Regions from separate parts of the Enterobacter cloacae complex sp. R_G8 genome, predicted to be linked through region 4. Evidence: predicted binding sites of a transcription regulator. Region 4 holds the regulator's gene; each other region holds the start of a gene.
The links. Region 4 encodes Fur, which represses iron uptake genes when iron is present. Its sites were predicted from a motif close to ATAATAATGAGAACNACTATCAA; they were not measured.

Region 1 (7,494 bases), 1.5 Mb from region 4:
TGATGAAAGCGTCACGGATATCGCCTATCGCTGCGGTTTTGGCGACAGTAATCACTTTTCGACCCTTTTTCGCCGCGAATTTAACTGGTCCCCACGCGATATCCGTCAGGGGAAGGATACTTCACTCCAGTAACGCGAAGGCAATCACCGTTTTATTGCCGCAAAAAGGCTAATAATGTCCGGTTATTCGCCGTAGAGGTTAGGGTGTGGCCGCTCAGTTAATCCTTCGCAAAGATGATTTTTTTGCCTCCGCGAGTCAGGCCGTCGCGGTGGCCGACCGCTACCCGCAAAATGTCTTTGCCGTGCATACCCACGAGTTTTGCGAGCTGGTGCTGGTGTGGCGCGGCAATGGTTTACATATCCTCAACGACAGACCCTACCGCATCACGCGTGGCGATCTGTTTTACATTCGCGCCGAAGATAAACACGCCTACGCCTCGGTTAACGATCTGGTGTTGCAGAACGTCATCTACTGCCCGGACCGACTCAAACTGAATGTCGACTGGGCGGCCCATATCCCCGGTTTTCTTAATGCCAGAGGTGAACCGCACTGGCGCTTAAGCAGCAACGGCATGGCTCAGGTGCGCCAGACGATCTCCCAGCTGGAGCAGGAGAGTCAGAAGAGCGATCCGGAGGCAAATGCGATGTCAGAACTGCTTTTCGCCCAGCTGGTCATGACCCTCAAACGCCATCGTTATGCCACCGATAACCCCTCCGCGACCGCGCAGGAAGCGCTGCTGGATAAGCTGATCACCCGACTTGCGGGCAGCCTTAACAAAAGTTTCGTGCTGGAAAAGTTCTGCGAGCAGGAGCAGTGTAGCGAGCGCGCGCTGCGCCAGCAGTTCCGCACCCAGACGGGGATGACGGTGAACCACTACCTGCGCCAGCTGCGCATCTGCCACGCCCAGTATCTGCTCCAGCATACGGAGCTGATGGTCAGTGAAGTGGCGATGCGCTGTGGATTTGAGGACAGTAACTACTTTTCGGTGGTGTTTAACCGCGAGGTGGGGATGACGCCGGTTCAGTGGCGTCATCGTAGTCGAAAGGCAGCGTAATCAGTTCGCCATGCCGAGGCCGACAATGTTAGCGGCAATGATGATCACCACGCAGCCCAGGCTCAGTACGCCCACCGGACGACGCCCGGCGTTATTCCACTCCTTCAGTACCAGCCCAACCAGCCCGCCGCACAGCACGTAAAAGCTCATGTGCAGCATCCAGCTTATGTAGTCGTATTGCGGTGGAATGCTGGCGTGACCCCAGGCGTAGAAAAAGAACTGCAGGTACCACATGAGGCCGCCCAGCATCGACAGCAGTACATTGGTGAGGATTAAGGATTTTGCCAGTGAGAAATCGGCCTTTACCGACAGATCCTTCACCTTTGCCAGACGAATGAAGCAGAAGCCGAGGTTGACCAGCGCACCGCCGCCCATGATGACCACGTAGCTTGGCAGCGCCACGTACAGCGGGTCGACGCCCAGCGCGGCGGCCGCTTCGTGCATAGGTTTCGCGGCGTTCATGGCGAACGACATGCCCGCCGAGAAGATGCCGCACATCACTGCCAGCAATAGCCCTTTCTTCAGGTTAAAGTCTTCGGCTTTGATGCCCATCTTGCGCTCTTTCAGTTGACCCGCACGGGTGACGATACCCACGCCGATCACCGCGACAAGCACGCCCAGCAGCGTCATCTGCCCGCCTTTGGTGTTGATCAACACGTCGACATTGCCGTTAAGAATGGGCGTCATCAGCGTGCCGACGATCAGGGTAATGCCAATCGCGATGCCGATACCCATCGACATCCCGAGGTAGCGCATGGTCAGGCCGTAGTTGATGTTGCCGATGCCCCACATCGCACCGAAGAGAAACACCGGCAGCAGGGTGGAGGCACTGAAGGAGGTGAAGTAGCCCCAGAAATCCGGGAGCAGCATGGCGCTAATGGTCCATGGCAAAATCAGCCAGGACACGGTACCGCCAACTGACCACATGGTTTCCCACGACCACCCTTTCACCTTTTTAAACGGGGCATAGAAACAGGCTGCACTGGCTGCGCCTATCAAATGCCAGAAGATACCCATCGTAATCGCATGATTCATTTTTACGTCCTCATCGTTTTTATAGTCGGTGGCTTCCCGCCGACTTGATGAGTGTAAAAATTAGGCGGTTCATGAACCTTCAGAAGGTTGCCGCACTTCTGTTTTGGATGGCAATCAGCACGTTAACCGGGTGAGCAGTCTCACAATTTTGTCATCATGCAAAACCTGAATAACCTTATAAAAACTACGGCATTGATAATCATTTTCAATATCATTTAATTAACTATAATGAACCAACTGCTTACGCGGCATTAACAGCTGTGCCGCCCGACACTAATGGAGAGGATTATGAGTTATACACTGCCATCCCTGCCGTATGCCTATGACGCACTGGAACCGCATTTCGACAAGCAGACGATGGAAATCCATCACACTAAACACCACCAGACCTATGTGAACAACGCGAATGCTGCGCTGGAAAGCCTGCCAGAGTTCGCTAACCTGCCTGTTGAAGAGCTGATCACCAAACTGGACCAACTGCCAGCGGACAAGAAAACCGTACTGCGTAACAACGCAGGTGGTCACGCGAACCACAGCCTGTTCTGGAAAGGCCTGAAAACCGGTACTACCCTGCAGGGCGACCTGAAAGCGGCTATCGAACGTGACTTCGGTTCCGTTGACAACTTCAAAGCGGAATTTGAGAAAGCCGCTGCAACCCGTTTCGGCTCCGGCTGGGCGTGGCTGGTACTGAAAGGTGACAAACTGGCGGTGGTTTCTACCGCTAACCAGGATTCCCCGCTGATGGGTGAAGCGATCTCTGGCGCATCCGGTTTCCCAATCCTGGGCCTGGACGTGTGGGAACACGCTTACTACCTGAAGTTCCAGAACCGTCGCCCGGACTACATCAAAGCCTTCTGGGACGTGGTGAACTGGGACGAAGCAGCAGCACGTTTCGCTGCGAAAAAATAAGGTTGCATTGACGCCTGTGAGAAGCGAGTCTGATGACTCGCTTTTTTTGTATCTGAAGGAGTAGAGATGCATTACCCGGTGAATGTGTTTACAGGCAAGGTAAGGGAATACGACGGCAGCCGCCCGAGCGCCATCGCCAAAGTGCAGGTTGACGGTGAGCTGACGTTAACCGATCTTGGGCTTGCGGGGGACGAGCAGGCCGAGAAGAAAATCCACGGCGGGCCCGAGCGCGCGTTGTGCCACTATCCGCGCGAGCACTATCAATACTGGATTACCGAATTCCCCGAGCAGGCGGACCTTTTCGTTGCCCCCGCGTTTGGGGAAAATCTCTCCACCGAAGGGCTGACCGAGAAGAATGTCTTCATCGGCGATATCTTCCGCTGGGGCGAGGCGCTTATTCAGGTGACGCAGCCACGCTCGCCGTGCTTCAAACTTAACTTCCATTTCGGCATCAACGACATGTCCGCACGGTTGCAGAGCGCCGGCAAAACGGGCTGGTTGTACCGGGTGGTGCTGGCGGGTCAGGTATCCGTGGATGCGCCGCTGGAGCTGGTGTCGCGCCTCAGCGATGTGTCGGTGTATGACGCCTGCGCCATTGCCTGGCATATGCCGTTTGATGACGAGCAGTATCATCGCCTGTTGTCGGCGGCAGGGTTATCCACCAGCTGGACCAGAACAATGCAGAAACGCCGCACTAGTCGGCAGATCGAGGATAATTCGCGGAGATTGTGGGGGAAATAGTGCCCCTCACCCCGGCCCTCTCCCCTTTAGGGTGTACGGTCCGGGGACATAGTGAACACTTGTTCGGGGACATGGTAGACACTTACAACTAAGGCATAAGAACCCGTTTATGGAGTCGCTTATGCCCTGGGATGCGAGAGATACCATGTCATTACGTACCGAGTTTGTTTTGTTCGCCTCGCAGGACGGGGCGAACATCCGTTCCCTCTGCCGTCGCTTCGGCATTTCACCTGCCACCGGCTACAAGTGGCTTCGTCGCTGGATGGAGGAAGGTTCCTCCGGCCTTCAGGACCGCCCGCGCATACCGCACCATTCCCCGAACCGCTCATCTGACGACATCACTGCCCTGCTGCGTATGGCCCATGACCGCCATGAACGCTGGGGCGCACGCAAGATAAAGCGCTGGCTGGAAGACCAGGGGCACCGTATGCCCGCCTTCAGCACCGTTCATAACCTGATGGCCCGTCACGGCCTGCTGCCGGGCACTTCACCGGGCATTCCCGCCACGGGACGGTTCGAACATGACGCGCCGAACCGGCTCTGGCAGATGGATTTTAAGGGCCACTTTCCCTTTGGCGGTGGCCGCTGCCATCCGCTCACCCTGCTGGATGACCACTCCCGTTTTTCCCTGTGCCTGGCGCACTGTAGCGATGAACGGCGTGAGACCGTGCAGCAACAACTGGTCAGCGTGTTTGAACGCTACGGCCTGCCGGACAGGATGACGATGGACAACGGCGCCCCGTGGGGAGACACCACCGGCACCTGGACGGCGCTCGAGCTGTGGCTGATGCGCCATGGTATCCGGGTGGGACACTCCCGGCCGTATCATCCGCAGACGCAGGGCAAGCTGGAGCGTTTTCACCGCAGCCTGAAGACGGAGGTGCTGCAGGGTAAATGGTTCGCGAGTGAGGGCGAACTGCAGCGCGCCTTCGACCACTGGCGGACGGTCTATAACCTTGAACGCCCGCATGAGGCGCTGGATATGGCGGTACCGGGCTCGCGGTATCAGCCGTCATCGCGACGGTACAGCGGCAACACAACGCCCCCGGAATACGACGAGGGCGTGATGGTCAGGAAAGTGGATATCAGCGGAAAGCTGAGCGTGAAAGGGGTAAGTCTGAGCGCAGGCAAGGCGTTCAGGGGAGAACGGGTCGGGCTGAAGGAGATGCAGGAAGACGGCCGCTACGAGGTGTGGTGGTACAGCACAAAAGTGGGGGTGATCGACCTGAAGAAAAAGTCGATCACCATGGGTAAAGGATGTTAAAAAGTGTTCACCATGTCCCCGAACACCTGTCTACCATGTCCCCGGACCGTACAAGGGAGAGGGATAGGGTGAGGGGATTACGCGCGCTTATACAACGGTAACCACAGCGTTAACCGCAGCCCGCCCAACGGACTGTCGTCGGCTTTCACCCAGCCGCGATGCTGCTGCATGGCGGTTTCAACAATCGCCAGACCCAGCCCGGTGCCGCCAGATTCACGATCCCGCGCCTCGTCGGTGCGGTAGAACGGACGGAAAATTTGCTCGCGGTCTTCCGGACTCACGCCAGGACCATCATCATCGACAATGATCGTGATGCCGTCTTTATCCACCGAGAAGGCCACCTCAATCTTTGTATGCGAGTAGCGCAGGGCGTTACGCACGATATTCTCCAGCGCGCTCTCCAGCGTGTTGGGGTTACCGTACAGCGGCCATGGCCCCGGCGGGAAGTTGACGGTGAACGATTTACCCATCTGCTCCGCTTCAAACGCCGCGTTGTCTAACACTTCATGCCACAGATGATTGGCTTTCACCGTTTCACTCACCAGCGCGTTTTTCTGCTGATTGCGCGACATCACCAGCAGATCGTTGATCATGCTGTCCAGACGCTGGGCTTCGGTTTCGATACGTTCCAGCTCTTTGCTTTCACCGCTGCGGCGGCGCAGCAGCGCGGTGCCCAGCTGGAGTCGCGTGAGCGGCGTACGCAGTTCGTGCGAGATATCCGACAGCAGACGTTGCTGCGTGGTCATCATGCGCTCAAGTGCGGTGACCATCTGGTTGAAACTGGCCCCGGCGGCAAGAAATTCCTGCGGTCCGGCTTCCAGCTCAGGGTGCTGTCGCAGGTTGCCCTGTGCCACTTCGTCCGCGGCATTTTTCAGCTTACGCGCCGGTTTTGCCAGACTCCACGCCAGCCATAACAGCAGCGGTGAACTGACCAGCATCGTCACAATCAGCAGCAGAAGCGGACGGTCAAACAGCAGGTTAATAAAATCGGACTGGGAGTTGCTCGCAGGGCGAATCAGGTAGAGCTGGTAATTATCTTCCCCGTCTCTGACGGAGAAAGGACCCACCATCTCAACCCGACCATATTTTTTCTTCTGCGGATGATCGGCGTTATCCGCCTGGCCAATGAAGTTGCGGATAATCTGCATTTCGTGGCGATCTGCGCCAATCACGCGGCCTTCGCTGGTCACCAGCAGCAGGCGTTGTCCGGGAGGTGCCCATTTGTCGATAGCGCGAAACAGCCTGCGCCACCACATCAAATCGTTTGGCGGATCGTTTGCCAGCTCGGCTTCTACGTGTTGCTCGATCATCACGCCCTGACGTTGCTCGCTGTCGAGAAGCTCCGTCATCTGGCGTGAGTCGAGTTTTGGCAACATCAAAACGAGCATTAAAACCAGGGCCAGCGTCAGCCAGAAGATGGCGAAGATGCGGGCGGTTAAGCTTCCTATCATGAAGCGGAGACCATCAGATAGCCGCGACCACGCAGGGTTTTAAACCACGGGTGACCGTCTTTACGCTCCGGCAGCTTGCGACGCAGGTTCGAGATATGCATATCGATAGCGCGGTCAAACGGTGTGAGGCGTTTACCCAGCACTTCCTGGCTTAGGTGTTCACGCGATACCACCTGGCCGAGATGTTGCGCCAGCAGATACAGCAGCGTGAACTCGGTGCCGGTCAGCTCCAGCGTTTCACCGTCAAAGCTCGCTTCCTGACGGCCCGGATTCAGGCTCAGGGAGTCCACTTCCAGCGTTGGTGAACTGTTGTCAGTATTCTGCTGCTGTTCGCTCCAGTGGGAACGACGCAGGATAGCGCGAATACGGGCGACCAGTTCACGGTCGTTAAACGGCTTCGGTAGATAGTCATCCGCACCCAGCTCAAGGCCAAGTACACGGTCTAGTTCGCTGCCGCGCGCGGTCAGCATGATAACGGGGGTCTGGTGTGTCTGGCGAAGCTCTTTCAGCGTATCAATGCCGTTTTTCTTCGGCATCATGACGTCGAGCAAAAGTAGATCGATGCTGTCGTCAAGGAGACTCAGCGCCTGCTCGCCATCATGGGCGACCAGAACGTTGAAACCTTCCATGTCGAGCAACTCCTTTAAAAGAGATGTGAGCTCTCGGTCATCATCAACTAACAGGATTTTATTCATTGTTTAAATACCTCCGAGGCAGAAATTACGACATCAAGGCTATCTAATCCATGACTTTACGTTGTTTTACACCCCCTGACGCATGTTTGCAGCCTGAATCGTAGACTGTCTCTCGTTGAATCGCGACACGAAAGATTTTGGGAGCAAGTGATGCGCAAAGTTACCGCTGCCGTCATGGCCTCAACGCTGGCGTTCAGTGCTTTTAGCCAGGCCGCTGTAGCTATCATCGGCGATAACGAGTCCTCACAAGAGGGCATAACGCAGCACAGCAGCCAAAGCCATATGTTTGACGGCATAAGTTTAACCGAACATCAGCGTCAACAGATGCGAGATCTGATGCAGAG
Region 2 (7,494 bases), 1.9 Mb from region 4:
GCCTTCATCTACGAAAATTTTCGCGACTTTCAGATCGTCGATGTCAGCGCCATCGTTGTGTTCAGCGTTAGCAATGGCAGATTCCAGTACTTTCTTGACCAATACCGCAGCTTTCTTGTTGGTATAGGTCAGGATGTCCAGGGCCTGCGACACTTTCTTACCGCGAATCAGGTCAGCAACAAGGCGAACCTTCTGTGCAGAAGAACGAGCATGGCGATGTTGAGCTAAAGTTTCCATCTCTTCCTCCTACCTTATTTCTTCTTCGCTTTTTTATCAGCAGCGTGGCCGCGATAAGTACGAGTCGGTGCGAATTCACCCAGTTTGTGACCAACCATTTCGTCGGTAACAAAGACTGGAACGTGCTGACGACCATTATGGACAGCGATGGTCAAACCGATCATGTTAGGAAAGATCGTTGAACGACGGGACCAAGTGCGCAGGGGCTTCTTGTCTCCGCTTTCCACCGCTTTCTCTACCTTCTTCAGCAAGTGCAGGTCAATAAAAGGACCTTTCTTGAGAGAACGTGGCATGGCTTATCCTCTAAAATTATTTGCTACGGCGACGTACGATAAATTTATCAGTACGCTTGTTGCTGCGGGTCTTCTTACCTTTGGTCTGAACGCCCCACGGAGTTACCGGGTGCTTACCAAAGTTACGACCTTCACCACCACCATGTGGGTGGTCTACTGGGTTCATCGCAGTACCGCGAACGGTAGGACGAACACCACGCCAGCGTGCAGCACCAGCTTTACCCAGAACGCGCAGCATATGCTCAGCATTGCCAACTTCGCCCAGAGTAGCGCGGCAGTCTGCTTCGACTTTACGCATTTCACCAGAACGCAGACGCAGGGTGACATAAGCACCGTCACGCGCAACGATCTGAACGTAAGTACCCGCGGAACGCGCCAGCTGACCGCCTTTACCTGGTTTCATTTCTACGTTATGAACGGTAGAACCAACCGGGATATTGCGCATCGGCAGGGTGTTGCCTGCTTTGATTGCAGCATCAACGCCAGACTGAATCTGGTCGCCAGCTTTCAGGCCTTTAGGGGCCAGGATGTAACGGCGTTCGCCGTCTTTGTACAGAACCAGCGCGATGTTCGCGGAACGGTTCGGATCGTACTCAAGACGCTCAACAACTGCTGGGATACCGTCTTTGTTGCGTTTGAAGTCAACAATACGATAAGCCTGCTTGTGGCCACCACCGATGTGACGAGTGGTGATACGGCCATTGTTGTTACGACCACCGGATTTGCTGTTTTTTTCCAGCAACGGAGCAAAAGGTTTGCCCTTGTGCAGCTCAGGGTTAACCACTTTAACTACGTGGCGACGACCCGGAGATGTCGGTTTACATTTAACAACTGCCATTGTATTACTCCTCCGACTTACTCAGCGCCGCCAACGAAGTCCAGGTTCTGGCCTTCTTTCAGGGTGACGTAAGCTTTTTTCCAGTCGCTACGACGACCGATACGCTGTCCGTGACGTTTAACTTTCCCTTTAACTACCAGGGTGTTAACGACTTCGACTTCGACTTCAAACAGTTTCTGCACAGCAGCTTTGATCTCTGCTTTGGTCGCGTCTTTAGCAACTTTGAGAACGATGGTGTTTGTTTTTTCCATCGCAGTAGACGCTTTTTCAGAAACGTGCGGTGCGCGCAGCACCTTCAGCAGACGTTCTTCACGAATCATGCCAGCATCTCCTCAACTTGCTTAACAGCATCAGCAGTCATTACGACTTTGTCGAAGGCGATCAGGCTAACCGGGTCGATACCAGTCGCGTCGCGTACGTCAACCTTGTGCAGGTTACGCGCGGCCAGGAACAGGTTCTCGTCCAGCTCACCGGTGATGATCAGCACATCTTCCAGAGCCATGTCTTTCAGTTTCTGTGCCAGCAGCTTAGTTTTAGGCGCTTCTACAGAGAACTTCTCGACAACGATCAGACGATCCTGACGTACCAGCTCGGACAGAATGCTTTTCAGCGCGCCGCGGTACATCTTTTTGTTAACTTTTTGACTGTGGTCCTGTGGACGCGCAGCGAAGGTCACGCCACCTGAACGCCAGATCGGGCTCTTAATAGAACCTGAACGCGCACGGCCGGTACCTTTCTGGCGCCATGGCTTTTTGCCAGAACCAGTTACTTCAGCACGAGTCTTCTGAGCACGAGTACCCTGACGAGCACCAGCTGCATAAGCAACAACAACCTGGTGAACCAGCGCTTCGTTGAAATCACGACCGAAGGTAGTTTCGGAAACAGTCAGCGCGCTCTGCGCGTCTTTCAATACTAATTCCATTGCTATCCCCTTACGCCTTCACAGCTGGTTTAACGATCAGGTCGCTACCGGTTGCACCCGGGACCGCACCTTTAACCAGCAGCAGGTTGCGCTCAGCGTCAACACGTACTACGTCCAGGCTCTGAACAGTTACACGTTCGTTGCCCAGCTGACCTGCCATTTTCTTGCCTTTGAACACTTTGCCCGGAGTCTGGTTCTGACCGATAGAACCCGGAACGCGGTGAGACAAGGAGTTACCGTGAGTAGCGTCCTGGGTACGGAAGTTCCAGCGCTTAACGGTACCAGCAAAACCTTTACCTTTAGAGGTACCGGTTACGTCAACTTTTTTAACGTCAGCAAACAGCTCAACGCTAATGTCCTGACCTACGGTGAACTCTTCGCCTTCAGCAAGACGGAATTCCCACAGACCACGGCCAGCTTCAACGCCAGCTTTAGCGAAGTGACCCGCTTCTGGTTTGGTTACACGGTTAGCTTTTTTAGCACCAGTGGTAACCTGAATAGCGCGGTAGCCATCGTTAGCCAGATCTTTAACCTGAGTAACGCGGTTTGCTTCAACTTCGATTACGGTTACTGGGATAGAAACGCCATCTTCAGTGAAGATGCGGGTCATACCCACTTTTTTACCGACTAAACCAATCATTGTTTCAACCTCTCAATCGCTCGATGACCTGATTAACCCAGGCTGATCTGCACGTCTACACCGGCAGCCAGATCCAGACGCATCAGAGCATCAACGGTTTTCTCAGTTGGCTCAACGATGTCAACCAGACGCTTGTGAGTGCGGATTTCGTACTGATCACGCGCGTCTTTGTTAACGTGCGGGGAGATCAGAACGGTGAAGCGCTCTTTGCGGGTCGGCAGCGGGATCGGACCACGGACTTGCGCACCAGTGCGCTTAGCAGTCTCGACGATTTCCGCGGTTGATTGATCGATCAGACGATGATCAAACGCTTTAAGGCGGATACGGATTCTTTGGTTCTGCATGAGACCAGAGCTCCAATTATTTTATAAACGAAAATGATTACTCCTCAAACCCATTACGATTGATGGGAGAGTGTAACCGTTCTTACGTAGCTCCCCAATTGGGAGCATTGTTGAGTAACAAAATGAGTCACTCCGGTTCAGATTGAACCCGCCGTCAATTACGACAAGCCCGCGCATTATACGTAAATCTGGGCAAGACGCAAGTGCCGTTTAGAATTTAAGCGCCAAAGGTGTACCTTGCGTAAGGCCTCGTACTATTTTCTGCAATCCGCCCCCTTTCCTCTGTTCTTATGAAACCATTACGCAATTTCATTTTTTGGCTATTGCCAGGCATTCGTGGTGTGAAGAGTATGCGCTGAAATTCACCTTGAGGTTTCGTTCATGCTTACTCTCCTCCCCTTCCTGCTCATCTATTTTGTTCTCTCAGGTTTACTGGTGCGTGAAGATATTCGCTCAGGCATTCTCCCTGATAAATATCTCTGTCCCCTGTTATGGGCTGGTTTGCTCTATCAACTCTGTCTTCACCCTGATTTTCTGCCTGGCGCAGTGGTCGGGGCGATGGCAGGGTATGTCGGCTTTGCCATGATCTACTGGGGTTATCGGCTCATATTTCGCCGTGAAGGGATGGGCTATGGCGATGTGAAGTACCTTTCGGCACTCGGTGCATGGCATGGTTGGTGCGTGTTGCCCGAACTGGCACTGGTTGCCGCACTATTGGCGCTGCTCTATCTTCTTATGACTTCGTTGTTCAACCCTGCCAGACAGACATTAAAAAACCCACTGCCTTTTGGGCCATTTCTGGCGGCAGCGGGTTTATGCGTAGGTTGGCAGACGCTGGTTAATCTTCCACTTTAATTTGCGACTGGAGATAGTTTTGCAGGCCAATTTTACCAATGAGATCCAGCTCAGTTTCCAGCCAGTCGATATGCCCTTCTTCATCGGCCAGAATCTGGATCATCATATCGCGGCTAACGTAGTCATGGACGCTGTCTGCGTAGGCAATAGCTTCGCGAAGGTCTTTTGCGCCTTCAAGCTCAAGTCTGAGATCGGATCGCAGCATCTCTTCGACATCTTCGCCGATACCAAGTTTGCCGAGGTCCTGCAGGTTGGGGATGCCTTCGAGAAATAAAATACGCTCGATATACTTATCGGCATGTTTCATCTCATCGATGGATTCGTGGTATTCGACATCGTTGAGGCGCATAAGGCCCCAGTTCTTAAACATTCTCGCATGGAGAAAATACTGGTTGATTGCGACAAGCTCATTTCCCAATAATTTATTGAGATAACTTATGATTTTAACATCACCTTTCATTATATAGTCCCTCCGCTTCCACTCATTGAAGCGTAGATCGGGCTACAGGGATGTCAAAAAAAAGATGGGCGCTTACGCGATCTCTTTGTATTCCGGGATCTGCATCAGTTCGTCCTGCATAATCTCACGGGCAGCACGTACGCATTTACCGCATTGATTTCCCACTGGAACAAACTTGCGAAGTTGCTGGAAGGACTGTGGCTGAAACTGGCGAACGGCCTGACGTATTTTTTTGTCACTCACACCATTACATAAACAAACGTACATAAAGACTCCCGTTCAAAATATGCGCAAAGTGTAAGTGAGAATGGTTATGATTACAATAGCACAAACGCCAGTATGCGGGGCGGGAGCAAACAAAAAATGCGAAAATTTGTGACAAGTACAAACGCTAAGAAAACAAAAAAGGACGCCGAAGCGTCCTTTTTTATTCGGGGATAATTAATTAGCCCAGAACTTTTGCAACCACGCCCGCGCCAACGGTACGGCCGCCTTCACGGATTGCGAAACGCAGACCGTCGTCCATCGCGATTGGGTGGATCAGAGTCACAACCATCTTGATGTTGTCGCCTGGCATTACCATCTCTACGCCTTCTGGCAGTTCGATGGTACCGGTCACGTCAGTTGTACGGAAGTAGAACTGTGGACGGTAGCCTTTGAAGAACGGAGTATGACGGCCGCCTTCGTCTTTGGACAGGATGTACACTTCAGATTCGAACTTGGTGTGTGGCTTGATTGAGCCTGGCTTCGCCAGTACCTGACCACGTTCGATTTCTTCACGTTTGATACCACGCAGCAGAACACCAACGTTCTCACCAGCACGGCCTTCGTCCAGCAGTTTGCGGAACATTTCAACGCCAGTACAGGTAGACTTCGCAGTCTCTTTGATACCAACGATTTCAACTTCTTCACCCACTTTGATGATACCGCGCTCTACACGACCGGTAACAACGGTACCACGACCGGAGATGGAGAATACGTCTTCGATTGGCAGCAGGAATGGCTTGTCAATCGCACGCTCTGGTTCTGGGATGTAAGAATCCAGGAAACCAGCCAGTTCGATGATTTTCGCTTCCCACTCTGCTTCGCCTTCCAGCGCTTTCAGCGCGGAACCACGAACGATTGGAGTGTCGTCGCCTGGGAAATCGTACTGAGACAGCAGTTCACGAACTTCCATCTCTACCAGTTCCAGCAGCTCTTCGTCATCAACCATGTCACATTTGTTCAGGAACACGATGATGTAAGGAACGCCTACCTGACGACCCAGCAGGATGTGCTCACGAGTCTGAGGCATTGGGCCGTCAGTCGCAGCTACTACCAGGATCGCGCCGTCCATCTGCGCAGCACCGGTGATCATGTTTTTAACATAGTCGGCGTGGCCTGGGCAGTCTACGTGTGCGTAGTGGCGAGTCGGGGTGTCATATTCAACGTGAGAGGTGTTGATGGTGATACCACGAGCTTTTTCTTCTGGTGCGTTATCGATCTGGTCGAATGCACGAGCAGAACCACCGTAGGTTTTTGCCAGAACGGTAGTGATTGCAGCAGTCAGGGTAGTTTTACCATGGTCAACGTGGCCGATAGTACCAACGTTGACGTGCGGTTTTGTACGTTCAAATTTTTCTTTAGACACGGCTATATTCCTTACTATAGTGCTCTCCCCTCAGGAGAGAGCACGGGACTTAGGTTTTAATCCTGTGGATTACTTACCACGGGCTTCAATAACGGCCTGAGCAACGTTGTTAGGCGCATCATCATACTTCAGGAATTCCATGGTGTATGATGCACGACCTTTGGTCAGAGAACGCAGCTGAGTTGCATATCCGAACATTTCAGACAGCGGAACTTCAGCATGGATCTTAACGCCAGTTACTTCGGATTCCTGACCGCGCAGCATACCGCGACGACGGCTCAAGTCACCGATAACGTCACCGGTGTTCTCTTCAGGAGTTTCTACTTCAACCTTCATGATTGGCTCAAGCAGAACTGGTTTTGCTTTCTTAAAGCCTTCTTTAAAGGCAATAGACGCAGCCAGTTTAAACGCCAGTTCAGAGGAGTCAACGTCGTGGTAAGAACCGAAGTGCAGACGGATACCCATGTCAACAACCGGATAGCCAGCCAGAGGGCCCGCTTTCAGCTGTTCCTGGATGCCTTTATCAACGGCAGGGATGTATTCGCCAGGAATTACACCACCTTTGATGTCGTTGATGAACTCGTAACCTTTCGGGTTAGAGCCCGGCTCCAGTGGGTACATGTCGATCACAACGTGACCGTACTGACCGCGACCACCAGACTGCTTAGCGTGTTTACCTTCAATATCGGTAACTTTCGCGCGAATCGCTTCGCGGTAAGCAACCTGAGGTTTACCCACGTTCGCTTCAACGTTGAATTCGCGTTTCATACGGTCAACGATGATGTCCAGGTGCAGTTCACCCATACCTGCGATGATGGTCTGGTTAGATTCTTCATCAGTCCATACGCGGAATGATGGGTCTTCTTTCGCCAGACGACCCAGAGCCAGACCCATTTTTTCCTGGTCAGCTTTGGTTTTTGGTTCAACCGCGATGGAGATTACCGGCTCAGGGAATTCCATACGCTCCAGAATGATCGGGTGATCCGGGTCACACAGGGTGTCACCAGTGGTCACGTCTTTCAGACCGATAGCTGCAGCGATGTCGCCCGCACGAACTTCTTTGATCTCTTCACGTTTGTTAGCGTGCATCTGTACGATACGGCCAAAACGTTCACGCGCCGCTTTCACGGAGTTCAGGATGGTGTCACCGGAGTTAACCACACCAGAGTATACGCGGAAGAAGGTCAGGTTACCCACGAATGGGTCGGTAGCAATTTTGAACGCCAGTGCAGAGAACGGCTCGTCGTCGCTTGCGTGACGCTCAGCCGGAGTATC
Region 3 (7,494 bases), 620 kb from region 4:
AGGGTGTTATCGGGGAGGAGGGGTGTCATCGTCAGGCTGTTCGACAGTTATGACGATGACACGTTAGCAGTCTTTAAAGATCGTCCATTGTGTAACCCACAACAATTTCAAGCGTTTTGCGTATGACGTCCGCCTGAACCACGTCGTTGGTCGCTTCCAGCGTTTGTATCAGCCAGAGAATGATCGCTTTGTTGGTAAGGTGACCTTCCGTGGCCAGGACACAACGTACTGCAGTAGAAAAAATCGCGGACTCTTCAGCAAAACGATCGCCAGCGTGGCGGAAATACTCCGACAGGGCGCTATCAAGAAAAGCCGAATGAAATTCGGGTTGCAGCTGAATATTCTGTCTCATTTGTTCTCACCGTAGCTGTTAAGTTGCAGTCAATGTATTTTTTTGGGGTCGGACGGTATTCCACTTCCAAATAACGGCACTACATTGTCTCTGTTATCATTGAGAGATCCCTCTCTGATTGGTCGTCCTTGCGCGGTTCTGCGACGTATAAAGGCGCTGCTTTTTGAGCCGATGTCGGCAATCACCCTCGCCAGTGTCTCCCGCCGCCGGGGATCCTTTTCACGAACTTGCATTTTACGCAGACGCTGTACCAGAGAATCGGTTGTTAACGGCCCCCGCTCTTTCAGAAGGGAAAGCACGGCTTCACCAATCAACTGGTCTGTCAGTCTTTCTGCGTCACTGCGATTCATCTCGTTACCGTTCGAAGAGCAGGCCAAGCAGCATGTGGTAATGCTGTTCCTCTTCCGGGCCTTCGGCCTTTTCGAGGCGGCTTAAGAGTTTGGTGCAGAGCGACTTGCGGTTAAGGTTTCGCCCGTCGCTAAGTATTTCCACAACCACCTCACCCAGCGTTTCCTGTTGCGTAGGGAGAGCAGCTTTTTCGAAGTATTGCGCAATGGCGGCGGCTGAATCGGCGACATAACCGTTCTGGTTCATGTTTCGCTCCTGTAAAATTTAGTAATCACTAACGTTACATTTAAGGTATACACAATTTCTAAATCTGTACATTAAAAATGTACAGATTTTTGATGTTTTTATGATATATCTTACAAAGTCTTTATATTTCAGTTCTTTGCGTATCGGTATTGTGACGGCATCGTGACAGGATATATTGTACAACTTATGATGTTGCGGTTAAGTTATACAACAGAAAAAAAACGGGGTCATACATTGCCTAAATCATTGAGATGTAAATTATTTGCCTGACAATTAATATGCTATAACAGAACTCTACCCACGTGTTTACGTGGCCAAACCCCTAACCCCCAGGAAAAGCATGCTGACAACCATCATATACCGCAGCCATATCTGCGATGACGTTCCGGTGAAAGCGCTGGAAAACATGGTCGCTGCTGCAAATAGTAAAAACCGACAATCCGATGTCACGGGGATCCTGCTGTTTAACGGCACGCATTTTTTCCAGTTACTCGAAGGGCCAGTAGACAACGTGACCGCCATTTATGAGCAGATCTGCCGCGACCCGCGTCATCACAATGTGGTGGAACTGATGCGCGATCACGGTCCTTCCCGACGGTTTGGCAACGTGGGTATGGAGCTCTTTGATTTACGTCAGTACGACAGGGACGATGTGCTCCAGCAGGTACTTGATAAGGGGACGACCCGGTACCAACTGACCTATAGCGATCGCCCTCTGCAATTCTTCCGCACGTTCGTCGAGGCGACAGAGAAAGCCAACTATTTTGAATTGCCGCCCGCCGATGCCTGGGATTTTATCCCCGAAGAGACGCCGTTATCCGCGCAACCGGCGGTGGTGGCAAAAGGGGCGGACTGCAGCTTTGCCTTTCAGCCGATCGTGGATCCGTTTATGCAGCAGGTGGTGTCCTGGGAGGCGTTGATCCGCACGCCATCGGGTGATTCACCACGGGCCTATTTTGCGGCGCTTCCGCGGGAAGCGGTGTACACGGCAGATTTGCAGAGCAAACAGGTTGCGCTGTCGATGGCCAGTGCACTGGGGTTACAGGACCAGACGCTGTCCATTAACCTGCTGCCCATGACGCTGGTCAATGTACCGGGTGCCGTCGATTTTCTGCTTACCGCCATTAATGCGAATGGCTTTGTGCCGGAGCAGATCGTGGTGGAGTTTACCGAGAGCGAAGCTATCTCCCGCTTCGATGAGTTTACCCATTCGGTACGACAGTTAAAAAGTGCAGGCATCAGCGTGACGATCGATCACTTTGGCGCCGGGTTTGCCGGGCTGCAGCTGCTGGCGCAGTTCCAGCCGGACAGAATTAAGATTAATCGCGATCTGGTTCTGGATGTGCATAAAAGCGGTCCGCGACAGGCCATCATTCAGGCGATCATCAAGTGCTGTTCCTCGCTGGAAATTCAGTTCTGCGCCGTGGGCGTGGAGAAGGCCGAGGAGTGGATGTGGCTGGAATCGGCAGGAATTTCCCAGTTTCAGGGGCATCTGTTTGCCAGCCCCCGACATGGCGGCATTCCGGCCATTGCGTGGCCCGAGAAAAATCCCGAATTGTGAGAAAGCTGTACATCGTGCGGCAGAGTTAACTGTACGTAAGGCAAAATTTAGACAACAATAGAGTAAACAGCGTGAGTGGTGAACAGGCCATTCACCTGTTGCAAACTGAGGTCTTCGTTATACAAATGGCTTGTACAATCTGATAAGGTTGCCGTGGTTAGGTATGGAAGTATTGAGCGTGAGGGAGTTAATGGCCTATTACAGTATCGGCGAAGTGGCCGAACGATGCGGTATCAACCCCGTTACGCTGCGTGCCTGGCAGCGCCGTTATGGTTTGTTGAAGCCGCAACGCAGCGAAGGGGGTCATCGTCAGTTCGACGATGAAGATATCCTGCGTATAGAAGAGATTAAGCGCCTGATGAAAACGGGCGTCTCGGTGGGTAAAGTCAAAGCCTTGCTGGAAAACAAGGAAGTGATGACCCAGGGTAACTGGGCCGCTTTCCAGGAAGAGATGATGACCGTTCTGCGTTATGCCAGCCCGGCAAAACTGCGCGCTAAAATAGGCGAGTTTCGCCGCGATCATGCGATGGATGCGCTGATTGATAACATCATTATCCCCGTACGACAGCGAATGAATCAGGATCAGAATACGGTGCGCCACATGGCGAGCCTGTTGGATGGCGTGCTGATTGAATTCGCCGTGGCAAGCCTGGCAGAATCGCGCAAAAAAGCCGGTAAAGATGCTTTGCTCGTTGGATGGGAATGTGACGACCGTACGCATCTGTGGCTTGAGGCCGCGCGCCTGACCAGCAAGGGCTGGCACATTGACGTGCTGGCGGAACCGATTGATTCACCGCGCCCGGAACTCTTCCCGGGGCAAAAAATCTTCGTCTGGACGGGGAAATCACTCACACCTCGTCAGCAGGAACAGCTCGATCACTGGCGTGAACAAGGTTTTGCTGTCTCATTTCATCTTTAATCATCAGAGGCCTTAAGGGCCTTTTTTTGTTTTTGTGGTTTTTCTGCGCAAAAGCTATCTCAAAAATAGGCATTTCCGATGCATATTTTATTTTTCCTCTCGCCCTCATAAGTCCCTCTAGGAAATGCATTATTAATCAATGCATTGAACAAATACATCCATCTCTACTGCATCCTTGTACAGGGTCTATGCTTAATAAAACCAGGCAAAAAGGGCTATTTAGCCGAAAGCCCCTGCTGACAGAGGGTTGAAGTGATAATCGTTATCACTAACATGGTGTTATGCACTGATGGCTTATCAGATGAGGTGGACCTATGGAACTGCATTCAGAAACCTTCAATCCTGCCGATTTCGCCTGGCGCGGCTTAACGCTGACGCCAGCGGCGGCGGCCCATATTCACGAGCTGGTGGCGAAAAAGCCCGAGATCCTCGGCGTGCGTTTAGGGGTCAAACAGACCGGCTGCGCTGGATTCGGTTACGTGCTCGACACTGTCACCGAACCTGAGAAGGATGACCTGGTATTTGAAACGGACGGCGCAAAATTGTATGTCGCGCTTCAGGCCATGCCGTTTATCGACGGCACCGAAGTGGACTACGTGCGTGAAGGCTTAAACCAGTTATTCAAATTTCATAACCCGAAAGCCCAGAACGAATGCGGCTGCGGCGAAAGCTTTGGGGTATAGGCGGTACTATGTCTCGTAATACTGAAGCAACGAGTGATGTAAATACCTGGAGCGGCGGGCACCTCAATTATAAAGAGGGCTTCTTCACGCAGCTGCAGACCGATGAACTGGCAAAGGGCATCAATGAAGATGTCGTGCGGGCGATTTCGGCCAAACGTAACGAGCCAGAGTGGATGCTGGCGTTCCGCCTGAGCGCTTATCGGGCCTGGCTGGAGATGGAAGAGCCGCACTGGCTGAAAGCGCACTACGACAAGCTGAATTATCAGGATTACAGCTACTACTCAGCCCCTTCCTGCGGCAGCTGTGACGACACCTGCGCCTCCCAGCCCGGTGCGGTACAGCAAACCGGGGCGGATAACAGCTTCCTGAGTAAAGAAGTGGAAGAGGCGTTTAACCAGCTTGGCGTGCCGGTTCGCGAGGGGAAAGAGGTGGCGGTGGATGCCATTTTTGACTCCGTCTCGGTGGCGACCACCTACCGTGAGAAGCTGGCGGAGCAGGGGATCATTTTCTGCTCCTTTGGCGAAGCAATTCATGAGCACCCGGAACTGGTGAAAAAGTACATTGGCACCGTGGTGCCGTCTAACGATAACTTCTTTGCGGCGCTCAACGCGGCGGTGGCCTCTGATGGCACCTTTATCTACGTGCCGAAAGGGGTACGTTGCCCGATGGAGTTGTCGACCTATTTCCGTATCAACGCGGAAAAAACCGGCCAGTTCGAACGCACCATTCTGGTGGCGGACGAAGGCAGTTACGTCAGCTACATCGAAGGGTGTTCCGCTCCGGTACGCGACAGCTACCAGCTCCATGCCGCGGTGGTGGAAGTCATCATCCACAAAGATGCTGAAGTGAAATACTCCACGGTGCAGAACTGGTTCCCGGGCGACGGTAACACTGGCGGTATCCTTAACTTCGTCACCAAGCGCGCGCTGTGCGAGGGTGAAAACAGCAAGATGTCCTGGACGCAGTCCGAGACCGGCTCTGCCATTACCTGGAAGTACCCGAGTTGCATCCTGCGCGGGGATAACTCCATCGGCGAGTTTTACTCTGTGGCCCTCACCAGCGGCCATCAGCAGGCGGATACCGGCACCAAAATGATCCACATTGGTAAAAACACCAAATCGACCATCATCTCAAAAGGTATTTCTGCCGGGCACAGCCAGAACAGCTACCGCGGGCTGGTGAAAATCATGCCGACGGCCACCAATGCGCGAAACTTTACCCAGTGCGATTCAATGCTGATTGGCGCGGACTGCGGCGCGCATACCTTCCCGTATGTGGAGTGTCGCAACAACAGCGCCCAGCTTGAACATGAGGCGACAACATCGCGTATTGGGGAAGATCAGCTCTTCTACTGCCTGCAGCGCGGGATCAGTGAAGAAGATGCCATCTCAATGATCGTAAACGGCTTCTGTAAGGATGTGTTCTCTGAACTGCCGCTGGAATTTGCCGTTGAAGCCCAGAAACTCCTCGCCATCAGTCTTGAACACAGCGTCGGTTAAGGAAAGCACATGTTAAGCATTAAAGATTTACAGGTTAGCGTGGAAGATAAAGCCATCCTGCGTGGCCTCAATTTTGACGTCAAGCCAGGAGAGGTTCACGCCATCATGGGGCCAAACGGCTCCGGGAAAAGTACGCTTTCAGCGACGCTGGCGGGACGCGAAGATTACGAAGTGACCCACGGCTCGGTGGAGTTTAACGGAAAAGATTTGCTGGAGATGTCGCCAGAAGATCGCGCCGGAGAGGGCATCTTTATGGCCTTCCAGTATCCGGTTGAAATTCCGGGCGTCAGTAATCAGTTCTTCCTGCAAACGGCGCTCAACGCGGTACGCAAATACCGTGGTCTGGAGGCGCTGGATCGCTTTGATTTCCAGGACCTGATGGAAGAGAAGATCAAACTGCTGAAAATGCCGGAAGACTTGCTCACCCGCTCGGTTAACGTCGGCTTCTCCGGCGGCGAGAAAAAGCGCAACGACATTCTGCAGATGGCAGTGCTTGAACCTGAGCTGTGCATTCTGGATGAGACCGATTCCGGTCTGGATATCGATGCCCTCAAGATTGTCGCCGACGGGGTAAATTCCCTGCGTGACGGCAAACGGTCATTCATTATCGTCACCCACTACCAGCGTATTCTTGACTACATCAAACCGGATTACGTCCACGTGCTTTACCAGGGGCGCATTGTGAAATCCGGTGATTTCACGCTGGTCAAACAACTGGAGGAGCAGGGTTATGGCTGGCTTACCGAACAGCAGTAATGCGCTCCAGCAGTGGCATCGCCTGTTTGAAGCTCAGGGGCAAACGCGTTCTGAGCAGGCACAACAGCACCTGCAACAGATGCTGCGCCTCGGTTTGCCCACGCGTAAACATGAGAACTGGAAATACACGCCGCTCGATGGCCTGATGAACGCTGAGTTCGTCTCGCGTCTGGCGGATATCAACCCGACGCAACGCGACGCACTGGCGCTGAATGTCGATGCCCTGCGCCTGGTGTTTGTCGACGGCCAGTTCCGTGCGGAGCTGAGCGACAGCACCGAAGATAGCGGTTATACGATAACCATTGATGATGAGCGTCAGAGTCTGACGGCGCCCGTGCAGCCAGAGGTCTTTCTGCATCTTACCGAGAGCCTGGCGCAGAGCGTGACGCAGATTCACGTGAAGCGAAACCAGCGCCCGGCAAAACCGCTGCTGCTGATGCACATCACCCAGGGCCTGGACGGCGACGAACTCAATACCGCGCATTATCGCCACCATCTGGCGCTGGCGGAGGGGGCGGAGGCCACGGTCATTGAACATTACGTCAGCCTCAACGACACCCGCCACTTTACCGGGGCGCGCCTGACGATGAACGTCGCCGCCAACGCTCAGTTGCACCATATCAAGCTGGCATTTGAGAATCCGCAGAGTCATCACTTTGCGCATAACGATATTCTGCTTGGGCAGGACGCAGCGGCATATAGCCACAGCTTCCTGCTGGGGGGCGCGGTACTGCGTCACAACACCAGCACGCAGCTCAACGGCGAGAACACCACGCTGCGCATCAACAGCCTGGCTATGCCGGTCAAATCGGAAGTGTGCGATACGCGTACCTGGCTTGAGCACAACAAAGGCTACTGCAACAGCCGCCAGCTGCACAAAACCATTGTCAGCGACAAAGGCCGCGCGGTGTTTAACGGTCTGATTAATGTGGCGCAACACGCCATTAAGACCGACGGGCAGATGACCAACAACAACCTGCTGCTGGGGCGTCTGGCGGAAGTGGACACCAAACCGCAGCTGGAGATCTATGCCGACGACGTCAAATGCAGCCACGGCGCCACGGTCGGGCGCATTGATGACGAACAGATGTTCTATCTGCGTTCACGCGGTATCGACCAGCAGGCGGCAC
Region 4 (7,494 bases):
TGCGCAAGCGTCAGAGGCGCCTGCCGCCGCAACTGCTGCGGCAAAACCGCAGGCGGTACCCAACGCCACCACCATCGCCGCACTGGTTTCCCCGGTTACGGGTGAAGTGGTCGCGCTTGAGCAGGTTCCTGACGAAGCGTTTGCCAGCAAAGCGGTCGGTGACGGTGTTGCGGTGAAACCAACGGAGAAGACCGTTGTGTCTCCTGCGGCGGGCACCATCGTAAAAATCTTCAACACCAACCACGCGTTCTGTCTCGAAACCGAAAAAGGCGCGGAGATCGTGGTTCATATGGGTATTGATACCGTTGCGCTGAACGGCCAGGGCTTTACTCGCCTGGTGGAAGAGGGGGCAGAAGTGGTTGCAGGCCAGCCAATTCTGGAAATGGATCTGGATTTCCTGAACGCCAATGCCCGCTCGATGATAAGCCCGGTGGTATGCAGCAATATCGACGACTTCAGCGGCCTGGTGCTGCAGGCGAAAGGTCAGGTTGTTGCAGGGCAAACGCCACTGTATGAGATTAAAGGCAAATAATCGCTCCTGAGTAGAGTCATGCCTTAAGCGGCGGGGGAATTCCTCCGCCGCTTTTTTTTGCAGCAAACGCCCCCATTATTTTCATCTGATACGTATTTTCCGTAACTAAGGGTTGTCACTACGTCCGGCTTATAAGATCATATGCCGTTATACGTTGTTTACGCTTTGAGGAATCCACGATGAGTGAGGCAGAAGCCCGCCCGAGTAACTTTATTCGTCAGATCATCGATGAAGATCTGGCCAGTGGTAAGCACACCACAATTCATACCCGTTTCCCGCCGGAGCCAAACGGCTACCTGCACATTGGGCATGCGAAATCTATCTGCCTGAACTTTGGCATTGCGCAAGACTATCAGGGGCAGTGCAACCTGCGTTTCGATGACACCAACCCAGTAAAAGAAGACATCGAATACGTTGAGTCCATTAAGAACGACGTGCAATGGCTGGGCTTCAACTGGTCTGGCGATATCTGCTACTCCTCTGACTATTTCGATCAGCTGTATGCCTATGCCGTTGAGCTGATCAATAAAGGTCTGGCCTACGTTGACGAGCTCTCTGCGGATGAAATCCGTGAATACCGCGGTACACTGACGGCACCGGGTAAAAACAGCCCGTTCCGCGATCGCAGCGTGGAAGAGAACCTTGCGCTGTTTGAAAAAATGCGTGCTGGTGGCTTCGAGGAAGGCAAAGCGTGCCTGCGTGCCAAAATCGATATGGCGTCTCCGTTTATCGTGATGCGCGACCCGGTGCTGTACCGCATCAAATTCGCTGAACACCACCAGACCGGTAACAAGTGGTGCATCTACCCGATGTACGACTTCACTCACTGCATCAGCGATGCGCTGGAAGGCATCACCCACTCGCTGTGTACGCTGGAGTTCCAGGACAACCGTCGTCTGTACGACTGGGTGCTGGATAACATCACGATTCCGGTGCATCCGCGTCAGTACGAGTTCTCTCGTCTGAATCTGGAATACACCGTGATGTCCAAGCGTAAGCTGAACCTGCTGGTGACTGATAAGCATGTTGAAGGCTGGGACGACCCACGTATGCCGACCATCTCCGGTCTGCGCCGTCGTGGCTACACCGCGGCGTCAATCCGTGAGTTCTGCAAACGTATCGGCGTGACCAAGCAGGACAACACCATCGAGATGGCCTCTCTGGAGTCCTGCATCCGTGAAGATCTGAACGAAAACGCGCCGCGCGCGATGGCGGTTATCGACCCGGTGAAACTGGTTATCGAAAATTACCCGCAGGGTGCGAGCGAAATGGTCTCCATGCCTAACCATCCGAATAAACCGGAGATGGGCAACCGTGAGGTGCCGTTCAGCGGTGAAATCTGGATCGATCGTGCTGACTTCCGCGAAGAAGCGAACAAGCAGTACAAGCGACTGGTGCTGGGTAAAGAGGTGCGTCTGCGTAACGCCTACGTGATCAAAGCTGAGCGCGTGGAGAAAGATGCAGAAGGTAACATCACGACCATCTTCTGCTCTTACGATGCCGAGACCCTGAGCAAAGATCCGGCGGACGGTCGTAAGGTGAAAGGCGTGATCCACTGGGTCAGTGCATCACACGCGCTGCCGGTAGAGATTCGTCTGTACGATCGTCTGTTCAGCGTGCCTAACCCAGGCGCAGCAGAAGACTTCCTGGCGACCATCAACCCGGAATCACTGGTGATCAAACAGGGTTATGCTGAGCCATCCCTCAAAGCGGCTGAGGCGGGTAAAGCGTTCCAGTTTGAACGTGAAGGTTACTTCTGCCTGGACAGCCGTCACAGCACCGCTGAAAAACCGGTATTTAACCGTACGGTTGGTCTGCGTGATACTTGGACGAAGATCGGCGAATAATAACGTCGCGCTGGTCAATGAGAAACAAACGCCGCGTAATGCGGCGTTTTTTTATAGCGTGATCATGCCTTTAAAGCACTAGCGAAATAGGGTATGTGAAAATAACAGGTCAATGAGGTGCTACTTATTTTTTTTAAAAAAGTTAATCTGCTTTTGAAAAGTCTTAAGTCTGTAAAATCGACACTAAAATAAAATGTTACTCATTGAAAATTCGCTCTTTCCCCCGCCAGCTCTCGCCTTGCGTTAAATGTTACAAAGCACTACCAATTATGTGCACTTCGTCATAATCCTGAGTTTTGCCCGCCGAAAAGCATTGATAATTCGCGTCGCGAAAAATAACCTAAAGACGGTAGTTATTCGAGGGTATTTCCGACTACCCCTGACCATCAGGTCTTTTATATTTTTCGCCGTTTTAGGCGTTTTAATTCGTCAAAGAGGAATAATCTATGCGTACGTTCAGTGGCAAACGTAGTGCGCTGGCGCTGGCTATTGCCGGTGTGACAGCAATGTCAGGCCTGGTGGTGACGCCAGACGCTAAAGCTGCAGGCTTCATCGATGATTCAACCCTCACGGGCGGTATTTATTACTGGCAGCGTGAACGTGACCGTAAGGATGTCACGGAAGATAAATATAAAACGAACCTTTCTCACTCTACCTGGAACGCCAACCTGGATTTCCAGTCTGGTTACGCTGCCGATATGTTCGGTCTGGATATTGCCGCCTTCACGGCAATTGAAATGGCGGAAAATGGTGACAGCGGCCACCCGAACGAAATTGCCTTCTCCTCCAGTAATAAAGCGTATAAAGAAGACTGGTCCGGAGATAAAAGCGGTATCAGCCTGTATAAAGCTGCCGCGAAATTTAAATACGGCCCGGTATGGGCGCGCGGTGGTTATATTCAGCCAACCGGTCAAACCCTGTTAGCACCGCACTGGAGCTTTATGCCAGGTACCTATCAGGGGGCAGAAGCGGGCGCCAATTTTGATTACGGTGACGCAGGTGCGTTGAGCTTCTCGTATATGTGGACCAACGAGTATAAAGCGCCGTGGCATATCGAAATGGACAAGTTCTACCAGAACGATAAAAAGACCAAAGTGGATTATCTCCACTCGCTGGGTGCGAAGTACGACTTTAAAAATGATTTAGTGCTTGAAGCGGCATTTGGTCAGGCGGAAGGCTATATCGACCAGTATTTTGCTAAAGCCAGTTACAAATTTGATATTGCTGGTAGCCCGCTGAGTACCAGTTACCAGTTCTACGGTACGCGAGACAAAGTCAGTGATGGCAGCGTGAATGATATTTATGACGGCACGGCGTGGTTGCAGGCGCTGACCTTCGGCTACAAAGTCGGCCAGGTGGATTTGCGTCTTGAAGGAACGTGGGTGAAAGCGGAAGGGCAGCAGGGCTACTTCCTGCAGCGTATGACCCCAACCTATGCATCTTCAAACGGTCGTCTGGATATCTGGTGGGATAACCGTTCCGACTTCAACGCCGATGGCGAAAAAGCGGTCTTCTTCGGCGCAATGTATGATCTGAAAAACTGGAACCTGCCAGGCTGGGCGGTGGGGGCATCTTACGCCTACGCATGGGACGCGAAGCCTGCTGATATGGCAACACCGGACGCATACTACGATCCAAACTATCGCCTCAAAGAGTCCTCTTACAGCCTGGATGCGATCTACACCCTGCAGGATGGTCGCGCCAAAGGAACCATGTTCAAACTGCACTTTACACAATACGACAACCACTCCGATATCCCGAGCTACGCGGGCGGTTACGGCAACATCTTCCAGGATGAACGCGACGTGAAATTCATGGTTATCGCACCGTTCACCATCTTCTGATGACTCGTCCGGCGGGGTAATTCCCGCCGGACCGGAGACTACATATGAAAAAGATTGTAATCGTCGCGTTGCTGGCATCGGGACTGGTGGCTTGTGCGCAGAATCAGGCCCCGAAAGAGGACTCCCGTCTGAAAGATGCCTACAGCGCCTGTATCAATACGGCGGAGGGTTCGCCGGAGAAGATCGAAGCCTGCCAGAGCGTGCTGAATGTGCTGAAAAAAGAGAAAGCGCATGAGCAGTTCGCAACCCAGGAGAATATTCGCGTGATGGATTACCAGGCCTGTATCCAGGCGCGCAAAACCGGTAACGATCAGGAAGTCGCGAAGCGTTGCGATCGGATCTGGGAAGAGATTCGCAGCAACAACAGTCACTAACTCGTTATTATCATGCCCGGTGGCGCTGCGCTGCCGGGCTTTTTTTTTGCCAGACAACAGGCAAAAAAAAGCCAACCTTACGGCTGGCTCAGAGTATGAAAGCGTGCTTATTTCGCGTCGTGCGCGTGATCGTCTTCGCGGCAATCGCCTTCAGCGCAGTGACCATACAGGTACAGGCTGTGGTTTGTCAGGCGGATGCCATGACGGGCAGCGATTTCACGCTGGCGTGATTCAATGGAATCATCGCTGAATTCAATGACCTTGCCGCAATCCAGGCAGATCAGGTGATCGTGGTGATGCTGTTGAGTCAGTTCGAATACAGATTTACCGCCTTCGAAATTATGACGGGTGACAATGCCCGCGTCATCAAACTGGTTCAGCACACGATAAACGGTTGCCAGCCCAATCTCTTCGCCCATGTCGATAAGACGCTTATAAAGGTCTTCCGCACTGACATGGTGATTGTCTGGACCCTGAAGCACTTCAAGGATTTTTAACCGAGGAAGCGTAACTTTCAGGCCAGCCTTCTTTAATGCGGTATTGTTGTCAGTCATGCGGAATCTGTCCTGTTGCTAAACGATTCACTTCTATAGGAAGTGACAGAAAATGCACCTGGGATAATGCGTCTCATTATAGAACTGCCATGGCTAAATGAAAACTGCAAGTCTCATGTAAAGTATGCTTATAAAAACGTGGTATCACCAACAAACTTGCTCAATGGGAGCCACGTTTTATCAGGGGGACATTGTACAGGTCTGGGCGAAAAAGTTAAAAGATTGTAGCGATTAATTTAATCGGTTTGACCTGGTTTGCTGGCGCAACCCTCGTTGCGCCGCAATAAAAATCAGGCGTTGAGGATATCGTCCAGGTGCAGCTCTTCACGGATCTGCTTAACCCATTTTTCAACGCGCTCTGCTGTCAGTTCTGGCTGACGGTCTTCGTCAATCGCCAGACCCACGAAGTGATCGTCATCAGCCAGACCTTTAGACGCTTCAAAGTGGTAGCCGGCGGTAGGCCAGTGACCTACGATAACGGCGCCGTTTGGTTCAATGATGTCGCGGATGGTACCCAGCGCATCACAGAAGTACTCGGCATAGTCTTCCTGGTCACCGCAGCCAAACAGGGCAACCAGCTTGCCGTTGAAATCCACTTCTTCCAGTGTCGGGAAGAAATCATCCCAGTCACACTGGGCTTCACCGTAATACCAGGTAGGGATACCCAGCAGCAGGATGTCATAGCCTTCGAGATCTTCTTTGCTGCTCTTGGCGATGTCGTGCACATCGGCAACGTCTTTACCGAGCTGTTTTTGAATGTTTTTTGCGATATTTTCGGTATTGCCGGTATCACTGCCGAAGAAAATGCCGATAATTGCCATGAGTAAAATAACCTCTTGATACTTAATGGTATGGTGGCGCAATTTGTCCACGGATAAAGGCAATAATAGCAGAACAGGCAACCCTGCGGAAACAGCTATCGCGCAGGACTGCACTCTGTGCTACATGAAAAGGGTAATAAAGGGATTTTTCGGACTTATGCCTTGCTGCGCATGGTCTCGAGTTGGGTGATTAACATCTCTTCAATCAGCTCGCTGCGGCTGATATTACGCGCGTCAGCCAGTTCGTTTAGCGCATCGACGGCGTCGGCGTTGAGCTTCAGTTCGACACGCTTAAGTCCACGATTTTTATCGCGTTTAAGCTGGTTGCGTTTATTAATACGCAGCTGTTCGTCGCGCGAAAGCGGATTCGTTTTCGGTCGTCCCGGTCGACGCTCATTCGCGAACAGATCTAGTGTCGTACGGTCCGTTTGTTCTTTGGCCATGATTCTGAGACTTCGGGGGAAACACGCCGCCCTGCTAATGCCCGGGCGATAAGCGCGCCATCATACATCACCAAAAACGACACGCCAACGACTGGAAGCCCGCAGCCTTCCAGTCGCTCTCTTTTTAATCAATTTGCCGTGTCAGTGAGATAGCGGCGAATGGCGCGTAAGACGGCGTCTGGTTTTTCCGCGTGAACCCAATGTCCGGCGCCAGCGATGACGTGGGCACGGGCCTGGGGGAATTGCGCCAGCAGGGTATCGCGGTAAGCGTCGGTGACGTACGGCGAATTGCCGCCACGAATAAAGAGGGTAGGGTGCGGCCATGCCGGAACGGTTTTCCAGCCGACGATGTTATCGTACTGCTCCCACAGCACCGGCACGTTGAAACGCCACTGGCCGTCAACGAACGATTTCAGCAGGAACTGGATCACACCTTCTTCATCAAGATGCTCACGCATGACAGCGGCTGCCTGTTGACGGCTGGAGACGCCAGCTTCCGTCACCGCGTTGATGGCGGCAAAAATCTCGTCATGACGACGGACGTCGTAATCTACCGGGGCGACATCAATGACCACCAGGCCACTTATTCTCTCCGGTGCCAGCGCCGTCAGGGCCATGACCGCTTTGCCGCCCATTGAGTGCCCGATCAAGGTCACTTTCTCAAGATTGCTGGCATCCAGCGTATCGAGCAGATCCTGCGCCATGGCCGCATAGGTCATCTCCTCTGAACGCCCGGACAGGCCATGATTTCGCATATCGACCTGCAAAATATCGTGATCGGTAACCAGATCGCGTGCCAGTACGCCCAGGTTATCCAGACTGCCGAACAGCCCGTGGACCAGTACGATGGGGGGATTCGTGTTCGGTGATTGTGCAGATTGCGCTCGGCTATTCAATTTCATGGCAAAGTTCTTTTTTTACGGATGTCAGGTTAGGGTATTATGTTGACCATTCTGCCGCCCGGCTGCAAGGTTCCAGTTTAATCTGACTTTTGCCGCCAACCTGGTTTGACGCTATCCGCTGTTGGGATTTGACCTTATAATCCCAACGACTTGTATTCAGATAAGATATCGCACTGG

Region 1: a site for Fur is predicted at 2,283-2,305, ahead of sodA (superoxide dismutase [Mn]). Genes of this name have one in related genera too.
Region 2: a site for Fur is predicted at 4,891-4,913, ahead of bfd (bacterioferritin-associated ferredoxin). Genes of this name have one in related genera too.
Region 3: a site for Fur is predicted at 3,679-3,701, ahead of sufA (Fe-S cluster assembly scaffold SufA). Genes of this name have one in related genera too.

The regions. Positions count from the first base shown of each region.
Region 1 is NZ_CP102246.1:263,171-270,664, forward strand. Features, by position in the region: gene rhaS (HTH-type transcriptional activator RhaS) at 1-133, shown strand, start outside; gene rhaR (HTH-type transcriptional activator RhaR) at 207-1,055, shown strand; gene rhaT (L-rhamnose/proton symporter RhaT) at 1,056-2,090, opposite strand; gene sodA (superoxide dismutase [Mn]) at 2,379-2,999, shown strand; gene yiiM (6-hydroxyaminopurine reductase) at 3,066-3,740, shown strand; gene NQ842_RS01295 (IS481 family transposase) at 3,850-5,004, shown strand; gene cpxA (envelope stress sensor histidine kinase CpxA) at 5,082-6,455, opposite strand; gene cpxR (envelope stress response regulator transcription factor CpxR) at 6,452-7,150, opposite strand; gene cpxP (cell-envelope stress modulator CpxP) at 7,301-7,494, shown strand, end outside.
Region 2 is NZ_CP102246.1:647,057-654,550, reverse strand. Features, by position in the region: gene rplV (50S ribosomal protein L22) at 1-237, opposite strand, end outside; gene rpsS (30S ribosomal protein S19) at 252-530, opposite strand; gene rplB (50S ribosomal protein L2) at 547-1,368, opposite strand; gene rplW (50S ribosomal protein L23) at 1,386-1,688, opposite strand; gene rplD (50S ribosomal protein L4) at 1,685-2,290, opposite strand; gene rplC (50S ribosomal protein L3) at 2,301-2,930, opposite strand; gene rpsJ (30S ribosomal protein S10) at 2,963-3,274, opposite strand; gene NQ842_RS03010 (A24 family peptidase) at 3,656-4,129, shown strand; gene bfr (bacterioferritin) at 4,113-4,589, opposite strand; gene bfd (bacterioferritin-associated ferredoxin) at 4,662-4,856, opposite strand; gene tuf (elongation factor Tu) at 5,035-6,219, opposite strand; gene fusA (elongation factor G) at 6,289-7,494, opposite strand, start outside.
Region 3 is NZ_CP102246.1:3,092,722-3,100,215, reverse strand. Features, by position in the region: gene NQ842_RS14690 (biofilm development regulator YmgB/AriR family protein) at 74-352, opposite strand; gene NQ842_RS14685 (hypothetical protein) at 382-702, opposite strand; gene ycgZ (regulatory protein YcgZ) at 707-946, opposite strand; gene NQ842_RS14675 (diguanylate phosphodiesterase) at 1,287-2,507, shown strand; gene NQ842_RS14670 (MerR family transcriptional regulator) at 2,698-3,426, shown strand; gene sufA (Fe-S cluster assembly scaffold SufA) at 3,741-4,109, shown strand; gene sufB (Fe-S cluster assembly protein SufB) at 4,118-5,608, shown strand; gene sufC (Fe-S cluster assembly ATPase SufC) at 5,618-6,364, shown strand; gene sufD (Fe-S cluster assembly protein SufD) at 6,339-7,494, shown strand, end outside.
Region 4 is NZ_CP102246.1:3,715,903-3,723,396, reverse strand. Features, by position in the region: gene nagE (N-acetylglucosamine-specific PTS transporter subunit IIBC) at 1-532, shown strand, start outside; gene glnS (glutamine--tRNA ligase) at 712-2,379, shown strand; gene chiP (chitoporin) at 2,826-4,223, shown strand; gene chiQ (ChiQ/YbfN family lipoprotein) at 4,268-4,597, shown strand; gene fur (ferric iron uptake transcriptional regulator) at 4,705-5,151, opposite strand; gene fldA (flavodoxin FldA) at 5,442-5,972, opposite strand; gene ybfE (LexA regulated protein) at 6,128-6,415, opposite strand; gene ybfF (esterase) at 6,544-7,317, opposite strand.